DNA from 3 places in the Dickeya aquatica genome. Region 1 is predicted to be linked to each of the others. Evidence: predicted binding sites of a transcription regulator. Region 1 holds the regulator's gene; each other region holds the start of a gene.

Region 1 (3,283 bases):
AGGAACCAAACATGAGTGAGGCTGAAGCCCGCCCAACCAACTTTATTCGCCAGATCATTGATGAAGATTTGGCTTCTGGTAAGCACAAGCATATTCAGACCCGTTTTCCGCCAGAACCGAACGGCTATCTGCATATTGGTCACGCCAAATCTATCTGCCTGAATTTCGGCATCGCGGAGGATTACAGCGGCAAGTGTAACCTGCGCTTTGATGACACGAACCCGGTAAAAGAAGACATTGAATACGTCGAGTCTATCAAGCATGACGTGCAATGGCTGGGCTTCTCATGGAGTGACGAGGTTCGCTACTCTTCTGATTATTTTGACCAGTTGTATCTTTATGCGCTTGAACTGATTAATAAAGGTTTGGCCTATGTCGATGAACTGACGCCGGAGCAGATCCGTGAATACCGTGGCACATTGACGAGCGCGGGTAAAAATAGTCCGTTTCGCGATCGCAGCGTAGAGGAGAACCTGGCGCTGTTTGAGAAAATGCGCGCCGGTGATTTTGCCGAAGGTACCGCCTGCCTGCGCGCCAAAATCGATATGGCTTCGCCGTTTATCGTGATGCGTGACCCGGTGCTATACCGTATCAAATTTGCCGAGCATCACCAGACTGGCAACAAATGGTGCATCTACCCGATGTATGACTTTACCCATTGCATTTCCGATGCGCTGGAAGGTATCACCCATTCGTTGTGCACGCTGGAATTTCAGGACAACCGCCGCCTGTATGACTGGGTGCTGGATAACATCTCGATCCCGGCGCATCCGCGCCAGTATGAGTTTTCCCGTCTGAATCTTGAATACGCCGTGATGTCTAAGCGTAAGCTGAATCTGCTGGTGAGCGAAAAAGTCGTGGAAGGCTGGGACGACCCGCGTATGCCGACGATTTCCGGCCTGCGTCGCCGTGGCTATACGGCTGCGTCTATTCGTGAGTTTTGCCGTCGTATCGGTGTGACCAAGCAGGATAACACCGTAGAGATGGCTGCCCTCGAGTCTTGCATTCGTGATGACCTGAACGAGAGCGCGCCACGCGCAATGGCAGTGCTGGATCCGGTAAAAGTGGTGATTGAGAATTTACCTGAAGGGCACGAAGAGTGGCTGGCTATGCCAAACCACCCCAACAAGCCGGAGATGGGCACGCGCCAGGTCGCGTTCAGCCGTGAAGTGTATATCGATCGCGCCGATTTTCGTGAAGAAGCCAATAAGCAGTACAAACGTCTGGTGCTGGGCAAGGAAGTGCGCCTGCGTAATGCTTACGTGATTAAGGCTGAGCGCGTTGAGAAAGATGAGCAAGGTGTTATCACGGCTATCTATTGCAGCTATGATGCGCAAACGCTGAGTAAAGACCCGGCTGATGGTCGCAAAGTGAAAGGTGTGATCCACTGGGTGTCTGCGCCACATGCTTTACCGGCACAATTCCGCTTGTATGACCGGTTGTTCAGCGTGGCGAATCCTGGTGCGGCGGAAGATTTTCTCTCAACCATTAACCCTGCTTCGCTGAATATTGCGCAAGGGTTTGTAGAGGCGAGCCTGCGTGATGCCCTGGTTGAAAAAGCTTATCAGTTTGAGCGTGAAGGGTATTTCTGTGCCGATCGCGTCTATTCCAGTGCGGACAGCCTGGTTTTTAACCGGACGGTAGGCCTGCGGGATAGCTGGGCGGGCTGAGCTTCACCAGCGAATTGAATAAAAATAAAACCGCCTCGGCGGTTTTATTTTTTAGTATTCAGACACGGGATGCGGCGTAATCAATTAACGCTCATCGTGCGCGTTTTCATCTTCACGGCAGTCACCGCTGCTGCAATGACCATACAGATACAAACTGTGGTTGGTGAGTTTGATGCCGTGCTTTTCGGAAATTTCACGCTGACGAGCTTCAATCGACTCGTCACTAAATTCAATGACGCGACCACAATCCAGACAAATCAGATGATCGTGATGATGTTGCTGGGTCAGCTCGAAAACCGACTTGCCACCTTCAAAGTTATGGCGGGTGACGATACCGGCATCGTCAAACTGATTCAGTACGCGGTAAACGGTGGCAAGGCCAATTTCTTCACCCATATCAATCAGTTTCTTGTATAAGTCTTCCGCACTGACATGGTGGCATTGAGGATCCTGAAGCACTTCCAGAATTTTCAGTCTCGGAAGTGTTACTTTCAGGCCTGCCTTTTTTAATGCGGTGTTGTTGTCAGTCATGCGGATTTAGTCCTGTTACGTGCTTCATCTGGGAGGCTATAAGCCTGATATTATCGGTTGGCTTAAAAAAGGTCACTGTGCATCAATTATAGAACCGTGGCGTCGAAATTAAAACCACCGAACTTTTACAATATAATACTCGCCAACCGACTGTTTTTTGTGTTCTTTGTGGCAAAAAGCAGATTCAGTGGCGAGAGAGACACAGGGCGTGACACGGTCAACCGTGCGGGCATTGTACCCTGTAAAGGCAAAAAGTTAAAAAATTGTACAATTTATTGTTATAGGTATTTTCTATCAATATCTCTGCGGGAGGTGGTGCCAGCCAATATTTATGGCGATGAGCACCGGGCTGCGCCGTTTGGCTGGCAGACCTTGTGTCAGCATGAGAAAGAGGACTCTGAGTAATACCGCAGAGCCCCTCTTTCTGTCAGGCCAGCAACTCTTTCAGATTTAATTCTTCACTGATTTGCTTGACCCAGGCGCTAACGCGTTCGCCGGTTAACTCTGGCTGACGGTCTTCATCAATCGCCAGACCCACAAAATGGTTGTCATCCGCCAGGCCTTTTGAGGCTTCAAAATAGTAACCTTGCGTTGACCAGTGGCCGACAAGAGTGGCCCCGCGTGGCTCGATAATGTCACGGATGGTTCCCATGGCATCACAGAAATATTCTGCATAATCTTCCTGATCGCCACAGCCAAAAAGCGCAACCAGTTTGCCTTCAAAATCAATTTCTTCAAGCGTTGGGAAGAAATCGTCCCAGTCACACTGCGCTTCACCGTAGTACCAGGTCGGAATACCCAGCAGCAGAATGTCAAAACGCTCAAGGTCTTCCTTGCTGCTTTTGGCAATATCATGCAACTCGGCAACGTCGCTGCCCAGTTGTTGCTGGATAGTCTTGGCAATATTTTCGGTATTGCCTGTGTCACTGCCAAAAAAAATGCCTATGAGAGCCATAGATAAAATAACCTCTTGATTCCTAAGGGTATGGTTTCTGCGTCACCCGCGATCCGCTAATCATAACAGACGCGCTCAGATGGATAAACGTGTATCTGTAACCGTGGCGGCAAATGGTAAAGCGAAA
Region 2 (3,283 bases), 1.8 Mb from region 1:
AGGTTAGGTTCGAATGAGGTGCTATAGCTGGCGTAGGGAGAAATTCCGTTGTCGAAGGCATACAACAAACCGGCACGGCCGGTGAATTTACCATCGTTTTGCTGGGTCGTGGTGCCGGTGGTGCGATCTTGTGTGCGTATTTCACTCCAGTCATGACGCCCGGACAGCAGTAAATTCCACTGATTCCACTCCATCTGGTCTTGCAGATAAACACCCAGTTGATTGAGTTTCTTCTTGTGAGACTGATTGAGTGCTAACTGACTGTCACTGACCAGATAGGAACCATCATAGTTCGGTTTTGACCAGTCAAAGTTGTATTGATTGCCACCATTACGCCAGTAGTTGTAATCGCGATCCTGCCATTTGTAATCAAGGCCGCTTAACAGCGTATGTTCTACATCACCTGTCGCCAGTTTGATCTTGAGCTGATTATCCAGCCCCATTTCATCTGCGTTCAACTCTTCACGTACCTGACGTCGAGACAGTGATGTGTCGGAGATTTCTGGGTTACTCCAAGTGTAAACCAGATATTTATAGCGCTCTTTCAACTGTGAATAGCGGAAGTTTTGCTGAAAAGAGACGTTGTCGTTAAAGGAATGGTCGAAAATATAGCCGAGGCCGATTTGTTCACGTTTAGAACGGCTGTAGTGCGGATCGCTGACATTCATGTCATAGGGCACATAACCCGCACTGGCTTCGGTGACTGTCCCGATTTTGGGCAGGAAATTACGGTAGCCTGCTTTAGGGTCATTTTGGTAGCTGGTTAACAGGGTGAAGCTGGTATCGCTGTTGGGCAGCCAGGTCAGCGCCGGGGCGATGGCGACACGCTGCTGCTTGTAATCATTGACAAATTCATTGCGGGTACTGCCAATACCATTCAGGCGGTAGAGCAGGGTTTTGTCATCGTTGAGTGCGCCGCCAAAATCAAACGCCGCCTCGCCCAGATGCTGGTTGCCTGTGCTGAACTGAACTTTACGGATGGTTTCAGCGGTGGGGCGTTTGCTGGTCATGCTGATAAGCCCGCCGGGGTTGACCTGACCGTAGAGTACGGACGCAGGCCCATGTACCAGTTCAACCCGCTCAAGCAGCCACGGGTCAATTTTCCCTAATGCAGCCCCTTGCCCGCTCAGGCCATAGCTCAGCCCATCAAGAAACTTGGGCGCGTAACGAAAGCCGCGCGTAATCACTTCATCATTTCGGTTGGATGAGCCGCGATAATTGGTGAGAACGCCACTGGAGTAGTTGAGTGCATCAGAAACTGAGGAAACCGCCTGCGCATCCATCTGGTCACGGGTGACAACGGTTATCGATTGCGGCGTTTTGATGAGCGGTACGCTGGTCTTGGTGCCAGATGCGCTCTCTTTTGCCACGATCCCTTTCATCGGGGCGATCACGCTTTCTCCTGCGCGTGCCTCCACCACCATGGTATCGGTGCTGGTGTTGGTTTGTGCCGCATTGGCCGATGTTGCCAGTAATACGGTGGATGCGAAAACAACCGGCATGCTATTTCTGTTTTTTTGCCAAGACGTTAGTTTTATTAATTGTTTCTTCCTGGTGCGTAGCATCAGTGAGCCCCTCCTGTAGAAAACGTTATTTTTTATGTGTTACCTATCTCCTCGTTGCCAGCCGGGGTCTTCATCCTGGGTTTTGAAGTTGTTTATTTTAAAATCAATATCTTGATGTTTATCAAAACTGATTTTTGTCGGAGTTCACTCCGATATGCTCTGGCCGACATCGAGGGCTGCATCTTATTGCAAATGTAAATAGTTCTCAATATGATTTGTATCAATATATAGTTTTGTCATTGTTTAAAGTGAAGCATAAATTTTGTTAAACAAATGTAAGGGCGTTACAGGATGAGCCAGAGCATTGAACGGTTGGCTGTACTGCCATCAGGCTTCAGCGCGGCATTGCTGTCATCCCGCGAGGCTGGCAGCGAGTCGTGGTGGCAGCAACTTGCCGGGTTAGGTACACCGCTGGTGGAAGCGCTGGATGAGGCCAGGGTTACGGCCACTTTTTTTTGGCGTGACCCGCAGGGTGATGAGCATCACTCCACGACGGTGCGGGTCTATGCCGATGTCAACGGCGTGACCGATCATCACAGCCTTGACCCGCAAAGCCTGGAGCGTTTAGCCGCCACGGATGTGTGGCACTGGTCGGTTGCGCTGGAGCGTGACTGGCGAGGCAGTTACTCACTGATCCCGGTGTCGGCAGCGCAGTGCCCACCGCGGTTCAGTGCTGATGCCCAACAGTGTGAGCAGCAGCAGCGGGCATGGTGGCGTTCCGTGTCTGAGGCCGCGATAGCCGACCCGCTGAACCGCTATCAGCCGTGGGGAGCGCAGCTTTCGCTGGCCCAGATGCCAAACGCCTTGCCACAGCACGCCTGGCAGGTGGTGGATTACGGAAAGGCGTCAGCACCCGATGTCAAACGCCTGACGACGTTTGTCTGGCGCAGCCCGCGGCTCGGCAACCAGCGCCGTATCTGGCTCTACACCACGGGCGATAGCCGCGAGCCCGCGCAACGCCCGCTGGCGATTTTGCTCGACGGTCAGAAATGGGCGGTAGAAAAACCGGTGTTCGCGGTTTTGGATGCTCAAACCGCCGCCGGTGCACTGCCACCGGCGGTGTGGCTGTTGATAGACGCCATTGACATGCCGACCCGCAGCCGCGAGTTGCCCTGCTGCGCCGAGTTCTGGCTGGCACTACAACAGGAGTTGCTTGTGCAGGCGGCGCAAATAACGCCATTTAGCGAAGATCCTGACCGCACCGTGGTGGCTGGCCAAAGCTATGGCGGGCTGGCGGCACTCTATGCCGGGTTGCACTGGCCTGAGCGGTTTGGACGAATCCTTACGCAGTCCGGCTCATTCTGGTGGCCGCAGGTGCGTTTTATTACCGATTTTGACCGGCGCGACACACTGGAGCCGGGGCAGTTAATCCATCAGGTACGGCAAGGTGGACGCACCACCACGCCGCTGGTGATTTTTCAGGAAGCCGGACGGCGTGAAGCCGATATTGCGTTCGTTAACCAGCAAATGCGCCAGGCATTGTCTGCCGCCGGACATCGCCTTCACTGGCGAGAGTACGCCGGTGGACATGACACGCTGTGCTGGCGCGGCGGGCTGATTGACGGCCTGAGCTGGCTGTTAAACGACCCGGCCATCCTATCACACGAGGTAACCACCATGAATCAGGAGCAACCATGAGCCAGGAACAATGTAATCCCTTTGATGATGACAGGCTGACATTTCAGGTGCTCATCAACACTCAGCAGCAGTACAGCCTG
Region 3 (3,283 bases), 820 kb from region 1:
CCTAACCCGGAGTTCGTGCTGAACCTGCCGCGCTACAAAGGAGCCAGTATTCTGCTGGCGCGCGAAAACTTCGGCTGTGGTTCTTCGCGCGAGCACGCGCCCTGGGCGCTGACCGATTACGGCTTCAACGTGGTGATTGCACCAAGCTTTGCCGATATTTTTTACGGCAACGCGTTTAACAACCAGCTGTTGCCGGTCAAACTGAGCGAGTCGGATATCGATGACTTGTTCAAACTGGTCGCCAGCCACGAAGGCATCACCTTCACGGTGGATTTGGAAGCCCAGCAGGTGAAAGCGGGCGACAACACCTACGCGTTTGAAATAGACAGCTTCCGCCGCCACTGCATGATAAACGGTCTGGACAGCATCGGCCTGACGCTGCAACACGATGCCGCCATCGCCCGTTACGAAGAACAGCAACCGGCGTTTCTGCGTTAATTCGGCTCTGTGGGCTTTTGGCTTACAGACAAAACGACTTAAGCGCAGGCAAAGCGATTTCAGGCATCCAAACTGCGCTGAGGTGGACGACTTCGCCGGGTGAGCCGCATGGATGCGGCGAAAGCCCGTGCCGCGTATGGAACGCGTCACGGGCGGCCCGAACAGCGAAGGCGAACGCCGAAGGTACCGCGTTAGCGGCGCAGTTTAGCCTCCAGCCAGTGGTCAAGGAGAGGCGGCGTTTGAGCCTCTCCTTGTCGTGCGTGCGACGGTGCTGCAAAGGGAGAATCGCCGTTATCGCGCACGAAACCTCCCACCAGTCTTGCATAAGCTCCTCAAGCAACAAAACACGGCGGTTTGCCAACAAACTCAATGTGGACGCGGGCCCCGGCTCCAGTAGGCCATGAACGTGATGGCATCCTGTGCGCCCCCTTTTTCTGCCAGCAGATAGCGGCGCAATGCTTTCACCGCAGAGGATTCCGCCGCCACCCAGCCAAAGAACTGACCTTGCTGCGCGCTGGCCGGTTGCCAGACTTTTTCCCCCTCGGCGATATCCTCAACCGTCACCGGATGTGATACGGCTTGCGCTGTCGGGCATGACCAATGCCGCGCGGCTTCCAGCAAACGCTCACCATAGGTTGCGCCCGTGCCTTCGCGCGGCAGCCACACCACCTCGGCAAACGGCAACGTGCGATAGTCATCGGTGCAATCCGCCTGTAACGGTACTTCGATGAACGCCTGCACCTGCGGCGGGTTATCCTGCCGCGCCAGTTGCTCAAGAATACTCTTGATGGCCGGTAGCGCCGTTTCATCGCCCATCAGTAACACCTGCCGGGTCAGTGCTGACTGCACCCACTCATAGCCGCCGTTATCACCGGCATAATCCCCACGCGGCGCGACCACCTGCAAACGCGCACCGGGCTCGGCACCCAGCGCCCAGGCGGAAGCCGGGCCTTCGGTGCCGTGCGCGACAAACTCTACCGTCATCTCACCGCGCTCGGTATCCAGCGCACGCAGCGTATAGGTACGCGCAATCGGGCGCTGTGCTTTGGGCAGCGCCTGCGCCAGCTTGTACCACTCGCCTGTCGGCGGCAGGCTTGACGGCGTGCCATCTTCCGCAGGCAACAGCACTTTGATGCGCTGATCCGGCGCACAGATTTTCATCTCTTTGACCGCCTCGCCCTGTAACACACACGCTATCAGAGACGGCGTCAGCAAGACCTTGTGCGCCAATGTGACATCAAAGACTCTATATTCCTTTACCCCAGCCATAACGCTGCTCACCTCTTGATTACACCGGTTTTCGCCACCCGGCCTGAACATGGCAAGTGGCTTTCCGCTCTGTTTTACCAGCACTTCATGGTAATGAGAAGCATTATTGATATGTTGTTATTCTCATCACGCCTCACTGCCTGGTGCCGGTTTGCCCGTGGGATCACGGTTTTTACCACCGCTTTTCGCCTATGCTGGGCTTTCAAGACTCACGAGATAAGGAGGGCTCATGACACGTATCATCCGGTGTTATCGACAGAACCTCTGTGGCGACTGCCGCCCCTGGTTCAATATCGACCATCGTCTGACCAATGATTTTCCCCGCCCGTTTCATGCCTGAGTCAGCCGCGCGCTGACCTTCCGTTGTTCTGTCCATCTGGCGCATAACCGCCTGATTTTATTGCATTGACAAAACATTCAACTGACGCCACATCCGAAACGTGGTGCCGTTGCGCCCCTGCGGGCGAGAGGAGAGATTGCATGAAACGTATTCCTGAACCTTTTCGTATCAAAATGGTAGAAAACATCCGTATGACCAACCGCGCCGAGCGGGAGAAAGCCTTGCAGGAAGCAGGCTATAACCCGTTTTTGCTGCGTAGCGAGGATGTGTATATCGACCTGCTGACCGACTCCGGCACCGGTGCCATGAGCGACCGCCAGTGGGCCGGGCTAATGATGGGTGATGAAGCCTATGCCGGGTCGCGCAACTACTACCATTTGTGTGAAAAAGTGCAAACGTTGCTGGGCTACCCCTTTACGATTCCCACCCATCAGGGCCGTGGTGCCGAGCAAATTCTGTTCCCCTGCCTGATAGCCAAAAAACAGCGCGCCGGCGGCGGCAAAAAACCGGTGTTTATTTCCAATTTCCATTTTGATACCACCGCCGCCCACGTTGAGCTCAACGGCGCGCGCGCCATTAACGTCGTCACGCCGAAAGCCTTTGACACCACCACCTATTACGACTGGAAAGGCGACTTCGACCTCGACCTGTTACAGACGACGATTGAGCAGCATGGCGCAGACAACGTGGTGGCTATCATCACCACCGTCACCTGTAACAGCTCCGGCGGCCAGCCGATTTCAATGGGTAACATGCGTGAGGTGTATCGCATCGCGCAGCAGCACGGCATCCCGGTGGTGATTGACTCTGCCCGTTTTTGTGAAAATGCCTGGTTCATCAAACAGCGTGAAGCCGGTTATGAAAACCGCTCCATCAAAGCGATCGTCCATGAGATGTACCAATATGGCGATATGCTGACCATGTCAGCGAAGAAAGATCCGATGGTGAACATTGGTGGCCTGTGCTGTTTTCGCAGCGATGAAGAACTGTTCAACGAGGTGCGCATTCGCTGCGTGCCGATGGAAGGCTTCGTCACCTATGGCGGGCTGGCCGGGCGCGACATGGAAGCGCTGGCGATAGGGCTTGAGGAAGGCATGAACGAAGATTACCTGACCTACCGCATCGGCCAGGTGACGTATCTTGGCGAGCGCCTGCGCGCAGGCGGTATTCCGATTCAATACCCGGTGGGCGGCCATGCGGTATTTGTCGATGCGAAAAAGCTGCTGCCGCACATTC

What was found. Region 1 encodes Fur, which represses iron uptake genes when iron is present. Its sites were predicted from a motif close to ATAATAATGAGAACNACTATCAA; they were not measured.
Region 2: the regulator Fur is predicted to act here: its motif matches at 1,758-1,780, upstream of fes (enterochelin esterase).
Region 3: the regulator Fur is predicted to act here: its motif matches at 1,795-1,817, upstream of DAQ1742_RS17430 (siderophore-interacting protein).

Annotation. Positions count from the first base shown of each region.
Region 1 covers NZ_LT615367.1:3,021,257-3,024,539, reverse strand. Annotated here, with positions in the region: gene glnS (glutamine--tRNA ligase) at 12-1,670, shown strand; gene fur (ferric iron uptake transcriptional regulator) at 1,755-2,201, opposite strand; gene fldA (flavodoxin FldA) at 2,629-3,156, opposite strand.
Region 2 covers NZ_LT615367.1:1,260,946-1,264,228, forward strand. Annotated here, with positions in the region: gene DAQ1742_RS05765 (TonB-dependent siderophore receptor) at 1-1,565, opposite strand, end outside; gene fes (enterochelin esterase) at 1,857-3,203, shown strand; gene DAQ1742_RS05775 (MbtH family protein) at 3,200-3,283, shown strand, end outside.
Region 3 covers NZ_LT615367.1:3,843,616-3,846,898, forward strand. Annotated here, with positions in the region: gene leuD (3-isopropylmalate dehydratase small subunit) at 1-438, shown strand, start outside; gene DAQ1742_RS17430 (siderophore-interacting protein) at 805-1,707, opposite strand; gene tnaC (tryptophanase leader peptide) at 1,937-2,047, shown strand; gene tnaA (tryptophanase) at 2,188-3,283, shown strand, end outside.